Regions from separate parts of the Planococcus alpniumensis genome, predicted to be linked through region 2. Evidence: predicted binding sites of a transcription regulator. Region 2 holds the regulator's gene; the other holds the start of a gene.
What was found. Region 2 encodes NrdR, which represses ribonucleotide reductase genes. Its sites were predicted from a motif close to AACACNATATATNGTGTT; they were not measured.
Positions count from the first base shown of each region.

Region 1: a site for NrdR is predicted at 9,485-9,502, ahead of G3255_RS08195 (vitamin B12-dependent ribonucleotide reductase). Genes of this name have one in related genera too.

Region 1 covers NZ_JAAMTH010000001.1:1,603,453-1,615,197, forward strand. Annotated here, with positions in the region: gene comGA (competence type IV pilus ATPase ComGA) at 157-1,182, shown strand; gene comGB (competence type IV pilus assembly protein ComGB) at 1,154-2,197, shown strand; gene comGC (competence type IV pilus major pilin ComGC) at 2,209-2,526, shown strand; gene comGD (competence type IV pilus minor pilin ComGD) at 2,523-2,954, shown strand; gene G3255_RS08160 (hypothetical protein) at 2,968-3,240, shown strand; gene comGF (competence type IV pilus minor pilin ComGF) at 3,228-3,668, shown strand; gene G3255_RS08170 (shikimate kinase) at 3,869-4,393, shown strand; glycine riboswitch at 4,524-4,615, shown strand; gene gcvT (glycine cleavage system aminomethyltransferase GcvT) at 4,764-5,864, shown strand; gene gcvPA (aminomethyl-transferring glycine dehydrogenase subunit GcvPA) at 5,892-7,259, shown strand; gene gcvPB (aminomethyl-transferring glycine dehydrogenase subunit GcvPB) at 7,252-8,724, shown strand; gene G3255_RS08190 (rhodanese-like domain-containing protein) at 8,766-9,146, opposite strand; gene G3255_RS08195 (vitamin B12-dependent ribonucleotide reductase) at 9,535-11,745, shown strand, end outside.
Region 2 covers NZ_JAAMTH010000001.1:1,399,110-1,410,854, reverse strand. Annotated here, with positions in the region: gene G3255_RS07195 (M42 family metallopeptidase) at 1-632, opposite strand, end outside; gene G3255_RS07190 (dUTP diphosphatase) at 704-1,189, opposite strand; gene G3255_RS07185 (sigma-w pathway protein ysdB) at 1,280-1,672, shown strand; gene G3255_RS07180 (DUF1294 domain-containing protein) at 1,689-1,952, opposite strand; gene rplT (50S ribosomal protein L20) at 2,042-2,401, opposite strand; gene rpmI (50S ribosomal protein L35) at 2,582-2,782, opposite strand; gene infC (translation initiation factor IF-3) at 2,811-3,329, opposite strand; gene thrS (threonine--tRNA ligase) at 3,592-5,520, opposite strand; gene dnaI (primosomal protein DnaI) at 6,191-7,129, opposite strand; gene G3255_RS07150 (replication initiation and membrane attachment family protein) at 7,130-8,500, opposite strand; gene nrdR (transcriptional regulator NrdR) at 8,513-8,989, opposite strand; gene speD (adenosylmethionine decarboxylase) at 9,111-9,494, opposite strand; gene G3255_RS07135 (glyceraldehyde-3-phosphate dehydrogenase) at 9,806-10,825, opposite strand; gene coaE (dephospho-CoA kinase) at 10,935-11,531, opposite strand; gene mutM (bifunctional DNA-formamidopyrimidine glycosylase/DNA-(apurinic or apyrimidinic site) lyase) at 11,541-11,745, opposite strand, start outside.

The sequences.
Region 1 (11,745 bases), 200 kb from region 2:
TGCTATGGATACATGCCCTGAAAACCTGGATTTCCGGCCGTAAAGGCGTTCAAATAATTATTTTGGTATTTTCGATATTCAAGGGCCATCCATGTGCTTATACTAATGGGGAGCGGAGAGGCAGCCTCCGCTCGGAGACCCGGACAGGAGGTGAATATGCAAGATATCATTGAACGGCGATGCTTCGATCTATTGCATTCCGCCGTAGAAGAAAAAACCACCGATATCCACATCAGGCCAGAACCCCGCGATTACAGTATCACCTACCGGACGTACAACCAGTTCAAGCCGGTAACAAAAATCCCCTTCGATTTAGGCGATCGCATGATTGCTTACTTCAAATACCTCTCCCTTTTGGACATGAGCGAAAAACGAAAACCCCAAACCGGCTCATTCCATCTCCAGATGAATGGGCATACCCACCATTTCCGAATTTCAACATTGCCTTCAGTGATGACGAAAGAAAGCATCGTCATCCGTGTCATTCCCGACAGCACAGCGTTGTTCCTCGACGAATTGGCGGCATTCCGCGATTCGGCCAGGCTGCTCGAGAAGCTTGCCGGCGAACGGCAGGGCTTGATGCTTTTGACAGGCCCGACCGGCTGCGGCAAATCGACCACTTTGTATTCTCTTTTGCGTCATTGCTCCGAACGGCTCCACCGCAATGTCATCACGTTGGAAGATCCTGTGGAGCGCCAAAATCCCGCCTTTCTTCAAATTCAAGTAAACGAAAAGTCGGGAATGAATTATGCGACCGGCTTGAAAGCGATTTTAAGGCATGATCCCGACATTATCATGATCGGCGAAATCCGTGATGCCGAAACTGCTGAAATAGCCGTCAGGGCTGCGTTGACAGGGCATTTGGTGTTTTCGACGATCCATGCCAGGCATTCGGTCGGCTGCCTCCACAGGCTCCATGACCTGGGAATCCCTTATGAAGACATGCTGCAGACGCTCATCGGCATCGCTGCCCAGAAAATTGTGCCGATGTACGAGGATTTGGACCAGCTCGAGATGAAGCATCGTGCGTTATATGAAATTCTGTGCGATTCAAGTTTGGCGGACGCCATCCGTTCAGCGAGACAGCAGCAGGATTATCAACTGCCGGAGCATTTATCGTTCGGCGGTCAGATACGGGAAGGGGTGAGGATCGGTGCGCTTCATTCCGGTTTCGAGTTCTAGGCGCTTGCCGTTTCGTGAGCGCGCCCAATTTCTGACGAGGCTTTCGGTTTTGATGTCGGAAGGCTATTTGTTTCCCGTCGCCATGACGCTGCTTTTGCCTATGCATACAGAGCGTGTGGAAGAAGCGCTTACGGGCATGGACCGCATCTTGAAAGGCGGCGGCAATGCTGCCGAAGTGCTGAAATTTCTCGGGTTCCGCGAACGCGTGCTATTTCCGGTCGAGATTGCCGAGTTCCATGGCAAGCTCAGCGAAGCGATTCATGGCATTGCTGCCGGATTCAAGCGGACGGAAGAAGTACAGAAGAAACTTCGCAATATCCTCGTCTATCCTGTCTCACTATTGATTCTTACCGCCGCCTTGTTCTTGTTTTTCAGGACCAATTATGTGCCCAATCTGACTGCCCTGATGTCTTCGCTGCAGCACGGCGAAGAAGGCGAAGGGGTTCCGGTTTATTTGCTGCGCATTCCGGACATAGCGATTGCTGTCTTCACGGCTGCTGCGTTATTGGTTCTTGGCTTTCGTGAATATCTAAAGCGGCAGCCTGCCGAGCGCCAAATGGCCTTATTGATTAAGCTGCCGGTTATCGGACCTGTTATGCGACTTTATTGGTCGCAGCTCGCCTCCAGGGAGCTTGGAACGCTTTTGCATAGCGGAATTTCCTTGCAGGAAGCGCTGATGCTTCTGCGCAAGCAGCGCCATCATCCCATCATCAGCCAAATCGCTGAATCGCTGCATGACGAAGTCAAGACCGGCATCGCGCTGTCATTTGCTGTAGATCGCCATGCATTTGCAGCGAACGATATGGCGGCATTCATCCGCCACGGGGAAGCGACCGGCATGCTCGGAAAAGAGTTGATGCTCTATAGCGAAGTGTTGCTCGACAGAATTGAACTGCAAGCCCAGCGTTCATTGAAAATCATCCAGCCCAGTTTCTTTGTGTTGATTGCGGTTTGTATTGTCGCCGCCTATTTGGCGATTCTCTTGCCGATGTATAATCTCGTCCATACGATATAAGGAGGAATACGATGAAACGATTAAAAAACCAACGGGGCTTTACGCTCATCGAAATGCTGATCGTCATGTTGATCATTACGGTATTGATCGCCATCGCCATCCCGAATGTCTCGAAACAGACTTCGGCTGTCGATGAAAAAGGCTGCAAGGCATTCGTCCAGATGGTCCAGGGCCAAGTGGAATCCTACCGAATGGATAAAAAAGCGGTACCGGTGATGGCGGACTTGGTTTCCGAGGGCTATTTGAAAACAGGTGAAACGAGCTGCCCGAATGGAGAAGTGATCAATATTTCAGTTGACGGCGTGGTGACCTCATCAAAAGCCTCCTGAAAAGCAACTCAGGATTTACCTTAATTGAAATGTTGCTCGTGTTGATGGCGGTCGGAATCAGTGCCTCACTTGTTGTGGCTTCTGTTGCATCGCTCGAAAGAAAGCGCGAAGAAGACCGTTTTTTTGTGTTGCTGGAACAAGACATCCATTATGCCCAAAGCCAAAGTTATTCACTCGGTACGTCCGTAACTTTGGTTTTCTGGAATCACAAGCCAGGTTATGAAGTGATGTATGGATTAAGTTATCCGGGATATGCCAGGACCATGCCGAAGTCGATCAGCTTGAACGCGGCCAGCAATATTCGTCAAGTATATTTCACGCCGAGTGGTTCGATCCACCAGCCAGGCACCATGCGCTTTTCGACCAGCAGCGGTGAAAGGACGGTGACGGTCCATCTTGGAAAAGGGCGCGTGGTGGTTTCAAAATGACAAGGGCATCTCCATGGCGGAAACGATGCTCAGCCTGTTTATGGTATTTCTAGTGTTCGGTTCGCTCCTGCCACTCGTCCATGATATGCAGGTCAGGCTCGAACTGAAGAAAGAGCGTCTCGCGGCTTATGAGACTTTGCATGAAGCGGCAAAAACCATTGCCTCTACAGGCAGCGCTGAAGGCCAACGCTCAGTGAACGGCATCTTGTATTCCTGGCAAGCGGAAGGCCATTGCGTCGAGTACGTGGATTTTCAAGGGGAGCAGGTGCGCTTATGCATCGAGTGAACATCCGGTCATCAAAAGGGTTTACGTTTCTGGACAGCCTGTTGGAGTTGTTGGCATTATCGATTATGCTGCCGCTTGTCGCGATGTTCTATCTATTCAGCTCGCAATTTTTGATGGATTTGGATTCCGGCGCGACAGAGTTCCGTCTGTTTGCGCTGGAGCTGCAGCAGTATCTGGATGGCAGTGAACAAATTTACATTATGCGCGATGGAAAAGGCGTTCGCATTGTTCGTGAAGGCGTTGTTTACGATATCGAATTGTATGGTAGCGTCGTGCGCAAGCGAAAAGATCAGCTGGGCCATGAAATCATGCTGACCGATGTAAAAAACAGCATTTTTCAACTGGAAGGCAAGCGTTTGACCATCCAGCTGGAGTTCCAAAGCGGCGCAAAAGAGGAGGCCGATTATGCGCTCTCGCTTCCTGACTAGCCAATCCGGCGCAGTCTATCCACTGTCACTTGTGTTTTTTCTGTCCGCACTGACCCTGTTATCCCATATGGTGCTGCTTTATGCGATTGAATATCAGACTTATGATAGTTTGGAAAATGTTCATAGAAATGCTACTATACAACTACTGATGGAAATTGGGCAAAATAAAATCCCTGAGCAGGGTAGTACGGGTGGGAACAATGAACAGAATATATTTGATCGGTTTTATGGGCTGCGGTAAAAGTGCGGTCGGCAGGAGGCTAAGTTTTTTATTGAAAATGCCGTATTATGATATGGACAAAGAAATCGTCCGACAGATGGGCATGGCGATACCTGAAATCTTCGAGCGTTTCGGTGAAGAATATTTCAGGAATCTCGAAACGGAATTTTTGCAAAATTTGCAACAGGATCATTGCATCATTTCTACGGGCGGTGGCGTCACGATGCGTAAAGTGAACCAGCGCCTCATGCGCCAGACGGGGCTCGTGTTATTCCTGGATGCGCCTTTCAAGGAAATTTGGCGGCGCATCCATAAAGACCCGAACCGCCCAATTGTCAGGCGTTCGACGCGCGAGGAAATCGAAGCGCTCCATAAATCGCGTTACCGTGATTATAAACGGACGGCGCATATCACCATCCGGACCGAGCACCGCACGCTGCGGCAGATTACCCAATATGCTGCATTTCAAGTTAAACGCCTGAAAACGAATGATCAGCACGCATAATAGCGGAACATTCGTGTTTGAGGCGTTAAGGTAAAAAAGATTGCGCTTTCGTTGATTCAATGTTAGGATGTAGTCGAAGTTATACTATTCTGTATAGCGGGATGGACCAATTCAACATTGATTTGGGCGGATGATTGTACGGGGAGAGAACGCATTGGGCGTCGCCGAAGGAGCAAATGATTAAATCATGAATCTCTCAGGCAAAAAGACTCGTACAGGACGCATCTCTGGAGAACGCTGACGATGTGCAGCTACCGATGAGGAAAGCCGTTACGGTAAACTTTCAGGTGCCAGGACAGAGAATTCCCTTTTATTGTAAAGGGGATTTTCTGTCCTTTTTTGTGCGCTTTGAAAACAGGAGGGAAAGAGATTGGGACAATTGAAGCGAACACCTTTGTTTGACTCGTATGCCCGCTACGGCGGCAAGACGATCGATTTCGGCGGATGGGAATTGCCGGTGCAATTTTCTTCCATCAAGGACGAGCATGAAGCAGTCCGCACTAGAGCAGGATTGTTTGATGTTTCCCATATGGGCGAGATATTCGTCTCGGGCCCGGACAGCCTATCTTATTTACAGAAATTGCTGACCAATGATGTATCAAAGCTTCAGGATGGCCAGGCGCAATACACGGCGATGTGCTATGAAGATGGCGGCACGATCGATGATTTGCTTGTCTACAAACTCGAAGATGAGCGCTATTTGCTGGTGGTCAATGCATCGAATATCGACAAGGATTTCGAATGGATGCAAAAACATCACGATGGCCAAGTCGAACTTGATAATGCCTCGGAACGTTTTGGCTTGTTGGCGCTGCAAGGGCCGCTGGCTGAAAAAGTATTGTCTGCGTTAACGGAAGAAGATTTATCGGCGATCCGCCCATTCCGCTTCAAGAACCAAGTAGAAGTCGCTGGGCAGCAAGTATTGGTTTCGCGGACCGGCTACACAGGGGAAGATGGGTTTGAAATCTACGGCAGCCCGCAAGCCGTCACGGCTCTATGGGACCGGATCTTGGAAACAGGTGAATCGGAAGGCGTCGTGCCGGCAGGACTCGGTGCACGCGATACGCTGCGTTTTGAAGCAGGGCTTGCGCTATACGGCCAAGAATTGTCAAAAGAAATCACACCGCTCGAAGCGGGCATCGGTTTTGCGGTCAAATTGAAAAAAGAATCCGACTTTATCGGGAAACAGGCTTTAGTGGATCAAAAAGAAGCTGGGGTACCCCGCAAATCCGTCGGCATTGAAATGATCGACAAGGGCATCCCGCGCCACGGCTATGCAGTTTACACGGGCGATGAGAAAATCGGCGAAGTCACGACCGGTACACAGTCGCCGACATTGAAAAAGAATATCGGGCTGGCTTTGCTGGATGCTGAGCATAATGAGCTGGGCACGGAAGTGGATGTCGAAATCCGCAATAAGAGGCTAAAAGCAAAAATTATCGCAGCGCCATTTTATAAACGCTCTAAATAATCCGAATAAAGAAGGGGACTGCACACGATGAAACATCGCTATCTACCAATGACTTCCCAAGATGAAAAAGACATGCTCGAGACGATCGGCGTCCAATCGATCGACGAATTGTTTTCGGACATTCCTGAAAAAGTACGCTTTAAAGGCGAATACAACATCAAGCCTGCAAAATCCGAATCGGCCTTGACGAAAGAGTTGGCACAGCTCGCCGGCAAGAACGCGGATTCTGTCCGCTACGCCTCTTTCCTCGGCGCGGGTGTCTATGACCACTACAAACCGATCATTGTCGATCACGTCATTTCCCGTTCCGAATTTTACACAGCCTATACGCCTTACCAGCCGGAAATCTCCCAAGGGGAATTGCAGGCGATCTTTGAATTCCAGACGATGATCGGTGAACTCACCGGCATGGATATCGCGAACTCTTCCATGTACGACGGCGGAACAGCGCTCGCAGAAGCGGGCATGCTTGCAGCCGGCCAGACGCGCCGCAAGAAAATCCTCGTTTCCCGTGCTGTCCATCCGGAGTCGAGAGACGTTGTCCGCACTTATGCACTCGGCCAGTCAATCGATGTGGTAGAGGTTCCGCTCAAAGACGGCCGCACGGATATCGAGGCCTTGAAAGAAATGGTCGATGAAAACACCGCGACCGTCATGGTCCAATACCCGAACTTTTTCGGTCAAGTGGAAAACTTGAAGGAAATCGAACCGATTGTCCACGAAGCAGGCGCTTTGTTTACGGTATCATCCAATCCTCTGGCACTCGGCGCACTTACGCCTCCAGGTAAATTCGGCGCAGATATTACAGTCGGCGATGCACAGCCGTTTGGCATTCCTGAAGCATTCGGCGGGCCCCATTGCGGCTATTTCGCCGTAACGCAGAAATTGATGCGCAAAGTTCCGGGGCGTCTTGTCGGCGAAACGACAGACGATGAAGGCAGACGCGGATTCGTATTGACTTTGCAAGCGCGCGAACAGCATATCCGCCGTGACAAAGCGACATCGAATATTTGCTCGAACCAAGCATTGAACGCCTTAGCGGCATCTGTTGCCATGACGGCGCTCGGCAAGGAAGGCGCGAAAGAAATCGCGGTGCAAAACATCGCCAAGACGCAATACATGAAGCAGCAGCTGAAGAAATCCGGCTTCGAGATCGCATTTAATGGCGCCCATTTCAATGAAATTGCCGTCAAGCTCGGCTCATCGGTCAAGGAATTGAATGCGGCTTTATTTGAAAAAGGCATGATCGGCGGCTATGATCTCGGCTTGAGTTACGATGAGTTGCAAGGACATATGCTGATTGCGGTCACTGAGCAGCGTTCTAAAGAAGAAATCGACACGTTTGTACAGGAAATCGATGCATTCGTGCGAGAAACGGAGGCTTCCCATGCATAAAGACAACCAGCCACTCATTTTTGAAATGACCAAACAAGGCCGTGTCGGCTACAGCCTGCCGGAACTTGATGTGCCGGAAGTGGATTTGACTGAATTGCTCGGCCAAGAACTAGTACGCGATGAGTTTGCGGAATTGCCGGAAGTCTCGGAACTCGACATCATGCGCCATTACACAGCGCTATCAAAACGCAACCACGGCGTCGATTCCGGATTCTATCCGCTCGGCTCGTGCACGATGAAATACAACCCGAAAATCAATGAATCCGTTGCCCGTTTCTCAGGCTTCGCGAACATCCACCCGCTGCAGGAAGAATCGACTGTCCAAGGCGCGATGGAATTGATGTATGACCTTCAGGAACACTTGAAGGAAATTACCGGCATGGACGAAGTGACACTTCAGCCGGCCGCTGGTGCACACGGTGAATGGACGGGCCTCATGATGATCCGTGCTTTCCACGAAGCGAATGGTGATTTCAACCGCACGAAAGTCATTGTGCCGGATTCTGCCCACGGAACAAACCCAGCTTCTGCGACAGTCGCTGGTTTCGAGACCGTGACTGTGAAATCGAACGAGCACGGCTTGGTCGACCTGGAAGACTTGAAGCGCGTAGTCGGCGACGATACAGCAGCACTCATGCTGACGAACCCGAACACGCTCGGCCTTTTCGAAGAAGATATCCTAGAAATGGCATCGATCATCCACGAAGTCGGGGGTAAGCTGTATTACGACGGAGCGAATTTGAACGCGGTCATGTCAAAAGCACGCCCTGGCGATATGGGCTTTGATGTCGTCCATTTGAACTTGCATAAAACTTTCACCGGCCCGCACGGCGGTGGCGGCCCAGGATCCGGACCAGTCGGCGTCAATGCAGACCTGATCCCGTATTTGCCGAAGCCGATCCTCATCAAAACCGATGAAGGCTTCACATTCGATTACGACCGCCCTGAGTCCATCGGGCGCGTCAAGCCGTTCTATGGCAACTTTGGCATCAATGTCCGTGCCTATACCTATATCCGCACAATGGGGCCGGACGGCTTGAAGAAAGTGACTGAATACGCTGTATTGAACGCCAATTACATGATGCGCCGCCTTGCGCCTCATTTCGATTTGCCGTACGACCGCCACTGCAAGCATGAATTTGTGTTGAGCGGCCGCCGCCAGAAGAAACTTGGCGTCAGAACGCTCGATATGGCGAAACGCCTGCTTGACTTCGGTTACCATCCGCCGACGATCTACTTCCCGCTCAACGTGGAAGAAGGCATGATGATCGAGCCGACCGAGACCGAATCGAAAGAAACGCTCGATGACTTTATCGATGCGATGATCCAAATTGCGCGTGAAGTGGAAGAAAACCCGGAGATCGTCCAAAATGCACCGCATACGACGGTGATCAACCGGCTGGATGAAACGAAAGCGGCTCGCAAGCCAGTTCTTCGTTATCAGAAACCGTCAGACAGCGAATGATATAAAAAAACCCCGGAAGCAATTGCTTCCGGGGTTTTTGATTATTTGGATTTGATTTTGCCTGTCCATTTTTTGAAGCCGCCCTGCAATTGGAACAATTGCTCATAGCCTTTTTTCTTCAGGAACAATGCAACGCGTCCGCTTCTTGCCCCGTTCTGGTCATACAGATAGACCGGTTTGTCGGCACGGATTTCCTTGTAGCGCTGGCGCAATTGCGATTGCGGGATGTTGCGCGCCCCAAGAATATGGCCGGCTGCGAAATCTTTTGGTTCCCGGACATCGATGAGCTGCGCTTTTCGGTAGCCTTGAATGAATTCTTCCTGGTTCAGATCGGTGACTGCTTTGCGGATGCGCAGGAAGGAGACGACCGCAAAGATGAGGATGGCGATGACGACACCCAATGTGATATACAATAATTCCACTGTTCTTGCCCCTTTCTATACTTACTCATTATAAGAGATATGGTGACGGATATTCAATGGCTATGTTACAGTAATCTGGGCAAATCAGAGGCAATCCTGTGAAGCCTGCGGGCAGGAAGCGCGCTGCGGCTGGAGTTTCAGTTGTCAAGTGCTTTCAACAGGAAAATAAATCGATTTTTGTGCTGAATTATGCGAACATACGTGTCTTTCGTCTCATTTTAACGAAAGGGAAAACGCAGAACCCTTGCCATTGCTCGATTATCCAGCCGCGCAAATTTTCCATCAGAAAAATGTTATTGCGAGTGAGTTTCAATATATAGTATCATGGGAATTGTAATAATACTATATATAGTGTTAAGCCCATATAATATAAAGGAGGATTTGTCAAATGGTTTCCGCCACACAATCCGAATATACATTAAACGTCGAGTCCCTGAACAAAGACATTGAAGCTTTCCCGCAAGTCCACGCGGTAACGAAGGACATGAAGAAAACCCATAAAGGCGTATCCCGCCTGGTCATGATCGACCGCTATTCCTTCAAGGACACTAGCAAAAGTACATTGAAGCCTGGCGATTTCGTCGTGTTGACGGTCAAGGAAGACCCGAAATTTCCAGCACGCGGCCTCGGATATATCGTCTCGATCGACCAAGACGCGAACAAAGCACGCGTGTGGATCGAAGAAGATTACCGCAGCGCCATCGACAACCCTGAAGAAGTAGAGCAAGGCATCGTCAACCGGCCGATCGATGTCATCGAAAAACCGCTCGAAGTATTTTACGAGCAAATCGCCAAACGTAATGCCACTGGGCTTTCTGCAGTCGAGAAAACTCCTGAAAAGCAAAGCGAATGGTTCACGAAATTCTACGAGCAGCTCGTCAACTTGAATTTCGTCCCTGCCGGCCGTGTGCTGTACGGGGCAGGCGCTGACACCGATGTCACGTATTTCAACTGCTACGTCATGCCGTTTGTAGCTGATTCACGCGAAGGCATCTCAGACCACCGCAAGCAAGTGATGGAAATCATGAGCCGCGGAGGCGGTGTCGGAACGAACGGATCGACTCTTCGCCCGCGCAATACACTCGCTCGTGGCGTCAATGGCAAATCATCCGGTTCTGTTTCATGGCTCGATGATATCGCGAAACTGACGCATCTGGTCGAACAAGGTGGTTCACGCCGCGGTGCCCAGATGATCATGCTTGCTGACTGGCATCCTGATATCGCGGAATTCATCATTTCCAAAATGCAAAACCCGCGTATTTTGCGCTATTTGATCGAAAACACCGAAGACGAAACGATCAAACGCTTGGCGAACGATAAATTGAAGTTCAAACCTTTAACTGAGCAGGAAGAAGCGATGTACCAAGGTTTGCTTAACTACCGGACGATTCCGGGCATGGGTGGATTCAACGAAAAAATCATGCGCGATGCAGAAACGAAACTGCGCGATGGCGGGACGTTCTCTGTCCATAACGAAGAATTCCTCACCGGCGCCAATATTTCCGTTACCTTGACGAAAGACTTTATGGAAGCAGTCGAAAAAGACGAGGACTTCGAATTGCGCTTCCCGGCAGTTGAAACGTATTCGAAAGAAGAGATGGCGGTTTATAACGAGGAATGGCATAAGATCGGCGATGTCCGCGATTGGGAAAAAATGGGCCATAAAGTCCGGACCTACCGCGTGATCAAAGCGCGCGAACTATGGAACTTGATCAATGTATGCGCGACATATTCCGCAGAACCTGGCATCTTCTTTATCGATAATGCCAATGAAAAAACGAACGCCACTGCATACGGCCAAAAAGTCGTAGCGACGAACCCATGCGGTGAGCAACCGCTTGCGCCTTATTCCGTGTGCAACTTGGCAGCCGTCAACCTGGCACGCTTTGCAGATCCAAAAACGAAGCAAGTCGATTTTGAAGCACTTAAAGAAACAGTGCGCGTCGGCGTGCGCATGCAAGACAACGTCATCGATGCAACGCCATATTTCCTGGAAGACAACCGCATCCAGGCACTTGGCGAACGCCGTGTAGGACTTGGCGTCATGGGCCTTGCCGATTTGCTCATCTATTCGGACCGTGAATACGGCTCTCCGGAAGGCAACGAGCTGGTCGATGAGATTTTCAAGACGATTGCAGTCGCAGCTTACGAAGCGTCAACGGAACTCGCGGAAGAGCGCGGCAGCTTCCCGTTCCTCGTCGGCGAAACAGATGCAGAAACCGAGAACCTGCGCCGTGCATTTACCGAAACCGGCTTTATGCAAGGGATGCCGGAAGAAATCCGCCAAGCGGTGCTCGACAAAGGAATCCGCAATTCCCATCTATTGACGGTGGCACCGACAGGGTCGACTGGCACGATGGTTGGCGTCTCGACAGGATTGGAACCGTATTATTCATTCACATATTACCGCAGTGGGCGTCTCGGGAAATTTATCGAAGTAAAAGCGGATATCGTCCGTGAATACTTGAAGAACAACCCGGATGCAGAAGAAGACAATTTGCCGAAAGCGTTTGTCACTTCGATGGATCTTGCCCCTGAAGCGCATGCTGATGTGCAATGCATCATCCAGCGCTGGATCGATTCCTCAATTTCGAAAACG
Region 2 (11,745 bases):
CCGACGCCGTAAACGACGTTCGGGTGGTCGACGCCTTTCAAGCCTTTCAAGACATCGATGGCAATTGCGCAGCCGATGCGGTTGTCCCAAGCTTTCGCCATCAATAGTTTATCATTGTTCATGACCGTGAACTCGAAATAAGGAGTGACCATATCGCCTGGCGTTACGCCCCACTCTTTCGCTTCTTCACGTGAAGATGCGCCGATGTCGATGAACATATCCTTGATTTCCACCGGTTTTTTGCGTGCTTCCGGAGACAGGATATGCGGCGGTTTGGATCCGATAACCCCTGTGATTTCTTTTCCGCTGCGCGTGGTAATCGTTACACGCTGAGCAAGCATGACTTGGTTCCACCAGCCGCCGACCGTTTGGAATTTCAAGAATCCTTTGTCGTCGATTTGGGAAATCATAAAACCGACTTCATCCAAATGTCCAGCAACCATGATTTTCGGCCCGTCTGCAAGCCCTTCTTTTTTGGCGATCAAGCTGCCAAGATTATCCGTCTCGATCGTGTCGGCAAATGGCTCTATGTATTTCTTCATAACCTCGCGGGATTGGCGTTCATTGCCGGGAATGCCATTAGCATCTGTAAGCTCTTTCAACATTTGTTGCGTTTCATCTAATTTCGACATTATTTCGACCTCCTAAATAGTCATTGCTTTTTCAGTATATAGGAAAGCGGTTACGTTATCAAAAGATTCATTTAATACCCTTGCTGCTGGCGCTTGTAATTGGTTTCATTCTTCTCCACATATGCCGTCAGCACTTCCTCATAGCTGAAGCCAAGCGCTTCTGCCAATGCGCCGAATGTCCGCCATAAACTCAGGTATTCTTCGAACGTTGCTTGTTCTGCAAATCGGCCGACACCTTGATGCGCAGAGAGGAACAGTTCCGTCAGGTCTTGTTCACTCGTCGGGGCTGGCCATTGTTCTAGAGAATCAAAGCCCTTTTCAATGCCGAGCGATAGGATGAAATGAATGCAATCGACATACTCCTCGAGCAAGGTACTTTTATCTGATGGTGCCTTCGTGCTCCAGAACTTGAAGCATCTCGTTTCGTTTGCAAGCTCCGATAATTCCACTTGAAGGGCCAGCACTTTCTTACGGAACACCGATTCCTCGACATTTCGGTTGGATTGAATATAGCGGTCGAGTTCCCGCTGCATGTGAAATAATTCCTGTAAGTTCATAGACTTTCTCCTTTTCGATTAAAATAGTGAAACTTCCAAGCTTCTGCTACGTATTATACACAAGACTATCTTGATAAGGGGGGCAATCCGATGGCATTTTTGATCCGCTTGATCATCATCGCCTTGATCATCTACTTATTTTACCGTCTCCTCAAATTCATATTTGACCCGAAGCGCAAGCTCGACGCTGCGCTTGAATCCGGCACTTATTACTTCCATGACGATGTAGGAAATGTCCGCAAGAACTTTTTCATTGCCATGCGCGGCGTTCTGTTTGAAGGCGAGAAATATTTAGGTACAACGAAAGAAGCATTCGATGTCGTCTCCATTTTCGTGTGGACAGAGACGCCGGATAAACTGATCGGCTTTTCAAAAGAAGATTTTCATTTTCTGGAGAAGGAAATTCGCATGAATTACCCCGATGCGAAAATTTCCTGGAAAAGCCCAATTGAACAATTGATGAAAAAAGAGGAAGAAGCCTGAGCTTCTTCCTCTTTTGTTATTGAGATGCTATCCAAACTAGCAGGCTGGCTTGGATCAAGGCTAAGACAAAGAATCCGATGCGGAAATTCGTATGCTTTGTTTTATGCCTGAACAGCATCATTCCCAGATATGCCCCGATGCCCCCGCCGATTGCTGCCACCAGCCATAGGCGTTTTTCAGGGATGCGCGGGCCACGTGCTTGTGCCTGCCGTTTGTCCGCCCACATCATGATAAAGGCAAAACTCGACATGGCGGCCAAATAAGCTGCCAAAATGATCATTATCTTCCCTCCCCATCGGCTTCAATAAAAAAAGGCCGGCAATTAGCCGACCTCCTTTCTATCGAACCAGGCGCTAGGCCCAGTGTGAATTAGTTGTTAGATGCTTTTTTCGCTTGGTCAACCAAAGCTGTGAAAGCAGCTGCATCAGATACAGCGATTTCAGCTAGCATTTTGCGGTTGATGTCGATGCCAGCAAGTTTCAATCCGTGCATCAAGCGGCTGTAAGAAATATCGTTCAAACGAGCTGCTGCGTTGATGCGTGTGATCCACAATTTGCGGAAATCACGTTTTTTGTTGCGACGGTCACGGTAAGCATAGTTACCTGACTTCATAACTTGTTGGTTCGCTACTTTAAATAGTAAGTGTTTGGAACCGTAATAACCTTTAGCTAATTTTAATACTCTTTTACGACGCTTGCGCGTCACTGTTCCGCCTTTTACGCGTGGCATATTGAATTACCTCCTGCTTGAATATGAAAAATTCGATTTTTGTAGTTGTGGGTGTTGTCTAGACTGCAGCGCCCAGATTCTCGGGGTCATAAGTCAAAGTGGCTGTGCGGCAAAAAGCGCCGCTTCGCCCCTTCGTCTTATGCCCGTCGAATCTAACCGGGCGCTTGCGCTTTTCTAGTTTTACTTCATGTTGTAGATCAATGATTTGATGCGTTTCAAATCGCCTGCAGAAACCAATGAGCTCTTGCGAAGCTTACGTTTTTGCTTAGTCGATTTGTTTGCGAACAAGTGGCTAGTGTGGGAACGGTTGCGTCTTACTTTACCAGTTCCAGTTTTCTTGAAGCGTTTAGACGCTCCACTGTGGCTTTTCATTTTCGGCATTTCGGGTTCCTCCTAAACAATTATGCTATTATTCCTTCTCGTTGACCGGGTTCAGCATCAAGAACATGCTGCGGCCTTCCATTTTCGGGCGCTGTTCAACCGTCGCAACTTCCTTGCACTCTTCTGCGAAGCGCTCAAGGACACGTTGTCCGATTTCTTTGTGCGTGATCGCACGGCCTTTGAAACGGATTGAAGCTTTCACTTTGTCGCCTTTTTCAAGGAACTTGATGGCATTGCGGAGCTTCGTGTTAAAATCGTGGTCATCGATGCCAGGGCTCAAGCGAACCTCTTTGACGTTGATGATTTTTTGGTTTTTACGAATTTCGCGCTCTTTTTTCTGCTGTTCAAATTTGAACTTGCCGTGGTCCATGATCCGTGCGACCGGCGGCTTAGCTTGAGGAGCCACTAGTACTAGATCCAAGTTGACACGGGCTGCAATCTCGAGCGCCTCGTTGCGTGATTTGATGCCGAGCTGTTCACCATTTTGGTCAATAACCCGTAATTCACGTGCACGAATGCCTTCGTTTACATTGTTGTCTCTGCTAATAATGATCCACCTCCGGGTAGTGTCGCGAATAGCTTAAATGTGTAAACCGGACGATCCGGTTCACAGGTGCAAACAAAAAGCGGGCGAACCCCGAGGAGTCCGCCCGCCATAATATGACACATGCTAGATGCATGTAAAAGTCAATCGTGTCTACCTGCCAACAATCGGTCGATCAGGTGAGAAGCGGGCGCTCCTGCTTGCACATATAAGTATTCAATAACCTAAATAAGAATATCACGCAGCACTTTTACTGTCAAGCACTTTAGTGAAGTTCGGATTGAACGAGTTTAAGGAAGTCCTCGAATGGCATGCTCTCGGAGTTCTGCTCACCGTATTTGCGGACATTGACTGAGCCGCTTTCCAGTTCCTTATCGCCGATGACTAGCATATATGGAACTTTCTGCATCTGTGCTTCGCGGATTTTATAGCCGAGCTTTTCGTCGCGCTCATCGATATCGACGCGCAATTTATGCTGTTGCATTTTTTCCTGAAGCTCTTTTGCGTATTCGCTGTGCACATCAAGCGATACCGGGATGATCTCCACTTGTACTGGCGCGAGCCAAGTCGGGAATGCGCCTTTGTATTCTTCGATGAGAAATGCGACAAAACGTTCCATTGTAGAGACGACGCCGCGGTGGATGACGACCGGGCGGTGCTGTTTGCCGTCTTCACCGATATATGTCAAATCGAATTTCTCCGGCAAGAGGAAATCGAGCTGGACAGTCGACAAAGTTTCTTCTTTGCCAAGCGCTGTTTTCACTTGAACATCAAGTTTCGGCCCGTAGAATGCCGCTTCACCTTCTGCTTCGAAATAATCGAGGCCGAGTTCATCCATCGCTTCTTTCAGCATCGATTGCGCACGGTTCCACATGGCGTCATCGTCGTAGTATTTTTCTTTATCCGCCGGGTCGCGGTAGGATACGCGGAACGAATAGTCTTTCAAATCGAAGTCTTTGTATACGTCGATGACGAGGTTGACGACGCGTTTGAATTCTTCTTTGATCTGGTCCGGGCGCACGAACAGGTGGGCATCGTTCAATGTCATACCGCGCACGCGTTGCAAGCCCGACAAGGCACCTGACATTTCGTAGCGGTGCATCAGCCCAAGTTCTGCGATACGGATCGGCAATTGGCGGTAGGAATGAATGCCTTGCTTGTAGATCATCATGTGATGCGGGCAATTCATCGGGCGCAGCACCAAATCTTCGTTGTCCATTTGCATGACTGGGAACATGTTTTCTTGGTAATGATCCCAGTGGCCGCTCGTTTTATACAATTCGACACTGCCCATGACCGGTGTGTAAACATGGTCATAGCCCATGCGCTCTTCTTTGTCGACAATATAGCGTTCGATGATGCGGCGGATTGTTGCGCCTTTCGGCAGCCACATCGGCAAGCCTTGCCCGACTTTTTGGGAGTTCATGAACAAATTGAGCTCTTTGCCGATTTTGCGGTGGTCGCGCTCTTTCGCTTCTTCCAGCATTTCAAGATGGGCTTTCAATTCTTCTTTTTTGAAGAAAGCTGTTCCGTAGATGCGCTGAAGCATTTTATTGTCGCTATCGCCGCGCCAGTAAGCACCGGCGACACTTAGTAATTTGAATTCTTTCAATTTGCCAGTCGATGGCACGTGGATGCCGCGGCACAGGTCGAAAAATTCGCCTTGTTCGTAGATCGACACTTGCTCATCTTCTGGGATCGCTTCTAGAAGCTCCAGCTTGTATGGATCGTTGATCGCTTCAAATCGTTGCTGCGCTTCATTTCTCGATACTTCCACACGGACGATGTCCAAGTTTTCGTTGATGATTTTCTTCATTTCTTTTTCAATGACCGGCAAATCTTCAGCTGTAATCGCCGACTCTGTATCGATATCGTAATAGAAGCCGTTTTCGATGACCGGCCCAACGCCAAGCTTGGCATCCGGATACAAGCGTTTGACTGCTTGAGCCATCAAATGCGCTGAGCTGTGGCGAAGTACTTCCAATGCTTCTTCGGATTCCGGTGTGATGATCGCGATGTCGCCATCCGCCTCAAGAGGGGCTTTCAAATCGACTAAGTTGCCGGAAAGCTTTCCTGCTACCGCTTTTTTGCGAAGGCCTGGGCTGATGGATTGAGCGATTTCTTCTGTAGATGTTCCTTTGGCGAACTCTTTTACTGCGCCGTCTGGGAATTTTAATTGAATCATGTCTGCCATATGAATCTCTCCTTTGAATGATATCGGGTGAATCGAGAACCACAGGGTCTGGTTCAGCGCTTCAGGTTTTTTGTTGTCTAGCTTCTGCTGCCTGCCTCTCGGGTCGTAAGCCAGTCTCCCTGTGCGGCAAAGAGCGCCGCTTCGGGAACCCAGCTTATGCCTGTCGAGCCAGAACGGTAGCTTCAGCGCCTAGCTCCTCGGGGTCTTAAGTCACCCTGGCTGTGCGGCAGAAAGCGCCGCTTCGCCAGTGCGCCTTAAGCCTTTCGGAGGGCCACAGGATGTGGGTCAGCTAACCGTTGCGACAGGACGTCGCGCACTTAGGTTAGCTTCCGCTTTCGGCAGCTTCCGCTTTTCTTTTTTTCCACACAAAAAGCCCCATCCCAAAAGGGACGAAGCTCTGTTCGTGGTTCCACCCTTCTTCTCTTCCACACAATTTTTGCGTGCGGAATGAAGCTCTGCATCGGCTAACGGGCCGGTACCGTCGCCTGCTACTGAAGTTCGCAGGCGCTGCTCGAAGGGGGTAAACGAAAACGCTGTGCCGGGAAGCTTTCAGCCGTGTCTTCCCTCTCTGTGTGCCGCGCGCGATCGCTCATGTCCTTGTCATTGCATGTAAATCATTATTGATGTTTCTTACTATACGATGAAAAAAATCAAAAGGCAATAGTTTCTCTTACTTGTTGCGGCGGTTTTCGCCTTCAAGTTTGACTGGGACGGTCAATGCCTGGATCCGTTCCATAATGCGTGCTGCCTTCAAGTCTTCTTTTTCGCCGCGCTGTGAATAAGTCAAATGGTGCGCGAGTTCAGAATAGCTGAAGTTCGAGCTCATGAAAGTCGGCAATTTCTCCGCCATCCGGTAATGAAGAATCGTACCGAGCACTTCGTCGCGCGTCCAGCTCGACATCGCTTCAGCCCCGATATCATCGAGCATGAGCACATCGGCTCGTTTGACGTATTCGATTTTCTCCTGAAGTGTATGGTCGCCGATCGCTTGCTTCATTTCGCGCATGAATTCCGGCACGAATACGAGAACCGTTTTGACGTTGATCTCTGCCAGCTCATTCGCAACAGCGCTCAGCAAATAGGATTTACCAGTCCCGAACTTGCCATATAAATACAAGCCTTTTTCAGGGAGCGAGTCTGGCCCGGTCGCTTTCTCCAAGAAGTCATCAACTGCACGGAAAGCAGGCAGCCTGCGGTCGTCCAGCTCAAAGTTTTCGATTCTCGCTGCCATCACTTCTTTTGGCATGTACATGCTGTGGATCAAGGAAGATGCATGCCGCTTATTGTCCTCAGCAGTCTTCAACCGGCATTTGGTGTACGAAATACCGATATTGCCGCGCTCCAATACGAGATTCGGTTCGAATCCTTTTAGATGATTGATGCAGCCGCCGAGGTTCGGGCATTTATTGCAGTCATGCGATTGGTCGATATATTCGTATAGCTTGCCCATCCCTTTTTCCACTGTCGGCCCGTCAATTTCCTCTTCGTGCTCTTTAAGGAATTTAAGGACGCCGGGATGTTCCAGCACTTCTTTCTTCATTGCATCATAGCGCTCGGAAAATGAGGGCGCATTGACCACTCGCTTCATCGTTTCACGAATCGGTTCCATCTAATCACCCTTTCTTTTCTTCAACGCAAGCTTCGCAAGCAATTTCTGTTTTTCCTGTTCGAGCTGTTCACTTGAAGCCCCTTGTCCAGGCGTTTCCACTTCGTCTTTATTATTGAACCATTCAGGCAGCTTTTCTTCTCGGATCGGCTTGCGGCCGGAAGATGCCGATTTTTTAGGCGCGGCACCTGATTCGTTTTTCCATTTCATATACTGTGTATGCTCGATGCGTGCAAATTCCATCGCCTGTTTAGCAGTCGTGACATTTTTCCTCAACCAATGTGAGGCAATTTTTTCTACATACGCTTTTGTCAGTTTCATATCCGTACGCAACAGGACGTATTGAAGCAATACATTGACGACAGCCGGCTCCATGCCATGCTGCGTCACCAACTGGTTCGCTAATTGCACATCGGCCGGCAGCGGTTCTTTGCCGTCCGCGATATCGCGCAGTACTTGAAGCGGTGATGCTGATTCCAAATATGCGATCAACTCGTCTTCTTTATTTACAGGCCCTTGTTGTGCATCAGGTTGTTGCGTTTTCGGTTCTGCCTTTTTAACCGGCTCGAGTTTCGGTGCAGTTGTCGTGACGGTCATTTTATAATAATCGGAAGCAGCCTTGCGCAGCCCCTCTTCATCTATCCGGTAATCATCTTCGATCGCCAGCAATACGACTTTTTGCATTTCAAGCGGCCCAAAACCGTAGAGAAATGACAGTTTGACGATAAAGTTGCGGATGGCCGGCGTCAACACACGCTTTGGCACAAGTTGTTCAGATAGGCCCTGGCGCAACAGCGCAAAATCAAAGTCCTGTTCCATCTCATATTCCCCGTCTGTCCGTGATTCTAGCTCTTTTTGGTCTGCAGGGTAACCGGACTTCGCATGCACCGGTTGGAAAATATCCGTGAAGGTTCTGGAGACTTCCTCGTATCCAGCAGTAAGCGGCGTCTGGATGATAAAACGGTCGCGGACCCTCCGATAAGACGATTCCCCTATTTTACTGAACAGGAACATCGACAATAGCGGGTCGGCAAAAAAAGGTTTCGGGTCTAGCGGCGGACACAGTTCATAGATAAAGGAACGGTCTTCCCCGTCTTTCCGGTAAGTTTTTAATAAACCGATCGCTTCCAATTGGATGCGGGATTCGAAAATCGCCTTGACCGGTTTTCCGAGTGTATTCATTAACGTGTAATGGGTCGAATCCTCGGAGCGCATTTCCCCATCCGCCCACAGCGTCAAGTAGAGGGAGATGGCATCCGAACCAATCATCGGCTGATAGAGCAGTGTCAGCAATTGTCGGTCGTAATTGGAAAATGGATACGGCATGCGGATCCGGTACAAGTCGGCGGGCTGGAGTTCTTTGTACATCGTCATGTGCTCACCGCCTTATTTGCTGTCCTTATCACCGGGATTGCGGTCAAGCAGATCCTTAAGTTCATCGATGAAGACCGTAATGTCTTTGAACTGGCGATAGACGGATGCGAAGCGGACATAGGCCACTTCATCGATATCCGCTAAACGGTTCATGACCAGTTCTCCGACTTCTTCCGATTTCACTTCAGGATTTCCGCTCCGGCGAAGTTCTTTTTCGATATCGAAAACGACCCCTTCAAGCATATCAAGCGAGACTGGGCGCTTTTCACACGCGCGAATCAATCCGCGCAACACCTTCTCGCGGCTGAATTCTTCACGGGAGCCATCTTTTTTCACGACGATCAGCGGCATCTCTTCCACTTTTTCGAACGTGGTGAAGCGGTAGCCACACGCTTCGCATTCACGTCGCCTGCGGATTGATTTCATTTCATCTATTGGCCGCGAATCTACTACGCGGGTGCCGTTATGCTGGCAAGCTGGACATTTCATGGTAGACATCTCCCCGAAAATTCTCTATCTGGTAGTAACAGTATAACAAAAAAATTCCCCAAACATTAGAAAAAGCAGAGGATTTTCTCCTCTGCTTGTGTTTTGCGTTATTAGCGGTCAGTTACACCGTCAGTGATACTTTTGTAGCTCCGGCGCCGACTGGCCCCATGCCGCGTGGCACTTCAGTTACTTCGCTTTGCTTTGAGTCCAAAGCTTGCGCGATGTAATCAGCTGCAATTGTTGGATCAAGATCTCCGCAAGTATACACATCGACACTCGCATACCCGTGTTCCGGGAAGCTGTGAATAGTCAGGTGTGATTCCGAAATGATGACTACGCCGCTGACACCCTGTGGTGCAAATTTATGAAAAGCGACTTCGCGGATTTCCGCACCTGATTTGAGTGCTGCATCAACAAAAGTCTTTTCGATATAGTCCATATCGTTTAATTTGTCAAAATCACACTGCCAAAGTTCTGCGATTACGTGACGTCCCATAGTTTCCATGGTTCGTTTCCCCCTTTGATAACATTTTGGTTTTGCGCAAAATATTCAAAGCTGACTACCACGGGGGAAAGTTAGTCCAAAGAGGTCCTAACCCTTTAAGCAGTCAAAAGAATAATAATATACGCTCCTAATTCCTTGCTCTTCCAGTAAATAGAAATTGAGAAGTGGCAGCCGTTTTTGGCTACGATTCATAGTATATGATGAATGTTTTCGAAATGCAATAAATAAATGCTCTATCCGATATTTTTTTCAATACAACAACAAAAAAGATTCCGCTTTTCTAGTAAGAAGAAAAGCGGAATCTTTTTGCATTATTTTGAAGCGACAGCCATAGAATTGGCTACTTTTTTCATCAAGTCGACAACGCGGGCAGAGTAGCCCCATTCGTTATCATACCAAGCGAGCACTTTCACTTTGCGGTCGCCCATGACAATGGTAGTCAAGCCGTCAACGATTGCAGAACTCGGGTTTGTATTGAAGTCGATCGACACCAATGGCTCCATCGTCAAATCGAGGATGCCTGCAAGCGCCCCTTCCGACGCATCCATGAATGCCCGGTTAACATCTTCTACTGTCACATCCTGCTGGACATCGACGACAAGGTCAACGAGCGACACATTCGGTGTCGGGACGCGAAGAGCCAGGCCGTGCAGTTTCCCTTCCAGTTCAGGGAGAACAAGTGACAACGCTTTGGCAGCTCCTGTTGAGGTCGGAATGATCGACTGCGCACAAGCACGCGCGCGACGAAGATCCTTATGTGGGTTGTCTAAATTCTTTTGGTCATTGGTATACGCATGGACAGTCGTCATCAATCCGTTTTCGATCCCGAATGCATCATTCAGCACTTTAGCGACAGGAGCCAAGCAATTCGTCGTGCAACTGGCGTTCGAGATAATGTGGTGTTTTTCGACATCCAATTTGTCATCATTGACGCCCATTACAATCGTAATGTCTTCATTTTTGCCTGGAGCAGTCAAGATGACTTTCTTCGCTCCTGCCTCCAGATGAAGAGCAGCTTTATCGCGCGAGTTAAACTTGCCTGTCGCTTCGATGACGATATCGACACCCATTTCCTCCCAAGGGAGTTTCAATGGGTCGCGCTCGTTAACCAATTGAATACGCTTTCCGTTTACAACCAACGCATTTTCTTCCGCTTTCACTTCACCGGAGAAGGTACCGTGATTTGTGTCATACTTAATCAAGTGAGCAAGTGTTTCTGCTGGATAACCGGCGTTGACCGCCGAAATTGTCACGTCATCCATTAAAACTGCTTGTCTGAAAACCATACGGCCGATGCGGCCAAACCCGTTAATTGCAATCGAAACTGTCATGTATTTGTCCCCCATTTAAATAAGTCATACTCATATTTTCAATTCGATATATAGTATAACACATTATTCTTTTTAGAGAACCTGAAAACAAAAGAAAGCGCATACTTTTTTATGGATGTGTCTGCCAATTGTCCAATATGCGCATTAATTGGCGCTTTGTGTTATCCACAGAACCGTTGTTATCCAGCACTTCATCTGCACCTTGTTCTTTGACACTGAAGGGCAGCTGCGAAGCAATTCGTGCTTTGGCTTCCTGTTCGGCCAATCCGTTGCGCTCCATGAGGCGTTTTAATTGCTGTTGTTCTGATACACTGACTACCAGGATTTTGTCGACCATACGCTGGAGCTTGCTTTCGAATAACAGCGGAATGTCCATGATAACGGTTTCATATCCTTCATCCAAAAATGCTTGGCGTTGCCTAAGCATTTCCCGGCGTATTGCCGGGTGGATGATGTCGTTCAATTTTTTTCGGCTCGTTGGATCGTTGAAGATGATCTTCCCGACTCTTTCGCGGTCCATCGATCCATTAGCAAGGATCACTTCCGGGCCGAAAGCTTGCGCGATGCTGTTCAATGTTTCCGTTCCGGGCTCGACAACCTGTCTAGCGACCAGATCTGCGTCAACGACCGGATATCCCAATTCCTTGAGCATTTGTGAGACAGTGCTCTTGCCGCTCGCAATGCTGCCGGTGAGTCCAATGATCATGTATGTTCCTCATTTCTGGCAAGATGGGCAATAGACGGACGCCCGGCTCGCGATTTTTACTGTTTTAGTCTCTGTCCCACAAACCGTGCACGTCTTCTTGCCGTACATGCCAAAACGATTCTGCATGCTGCCTGATTCCCCGTTGATATTGCGGTAATCGGAAATCGTGCTGCCACCTGCTTCGATGCTCTCGAGCAGAATAGCGGCAATGGCC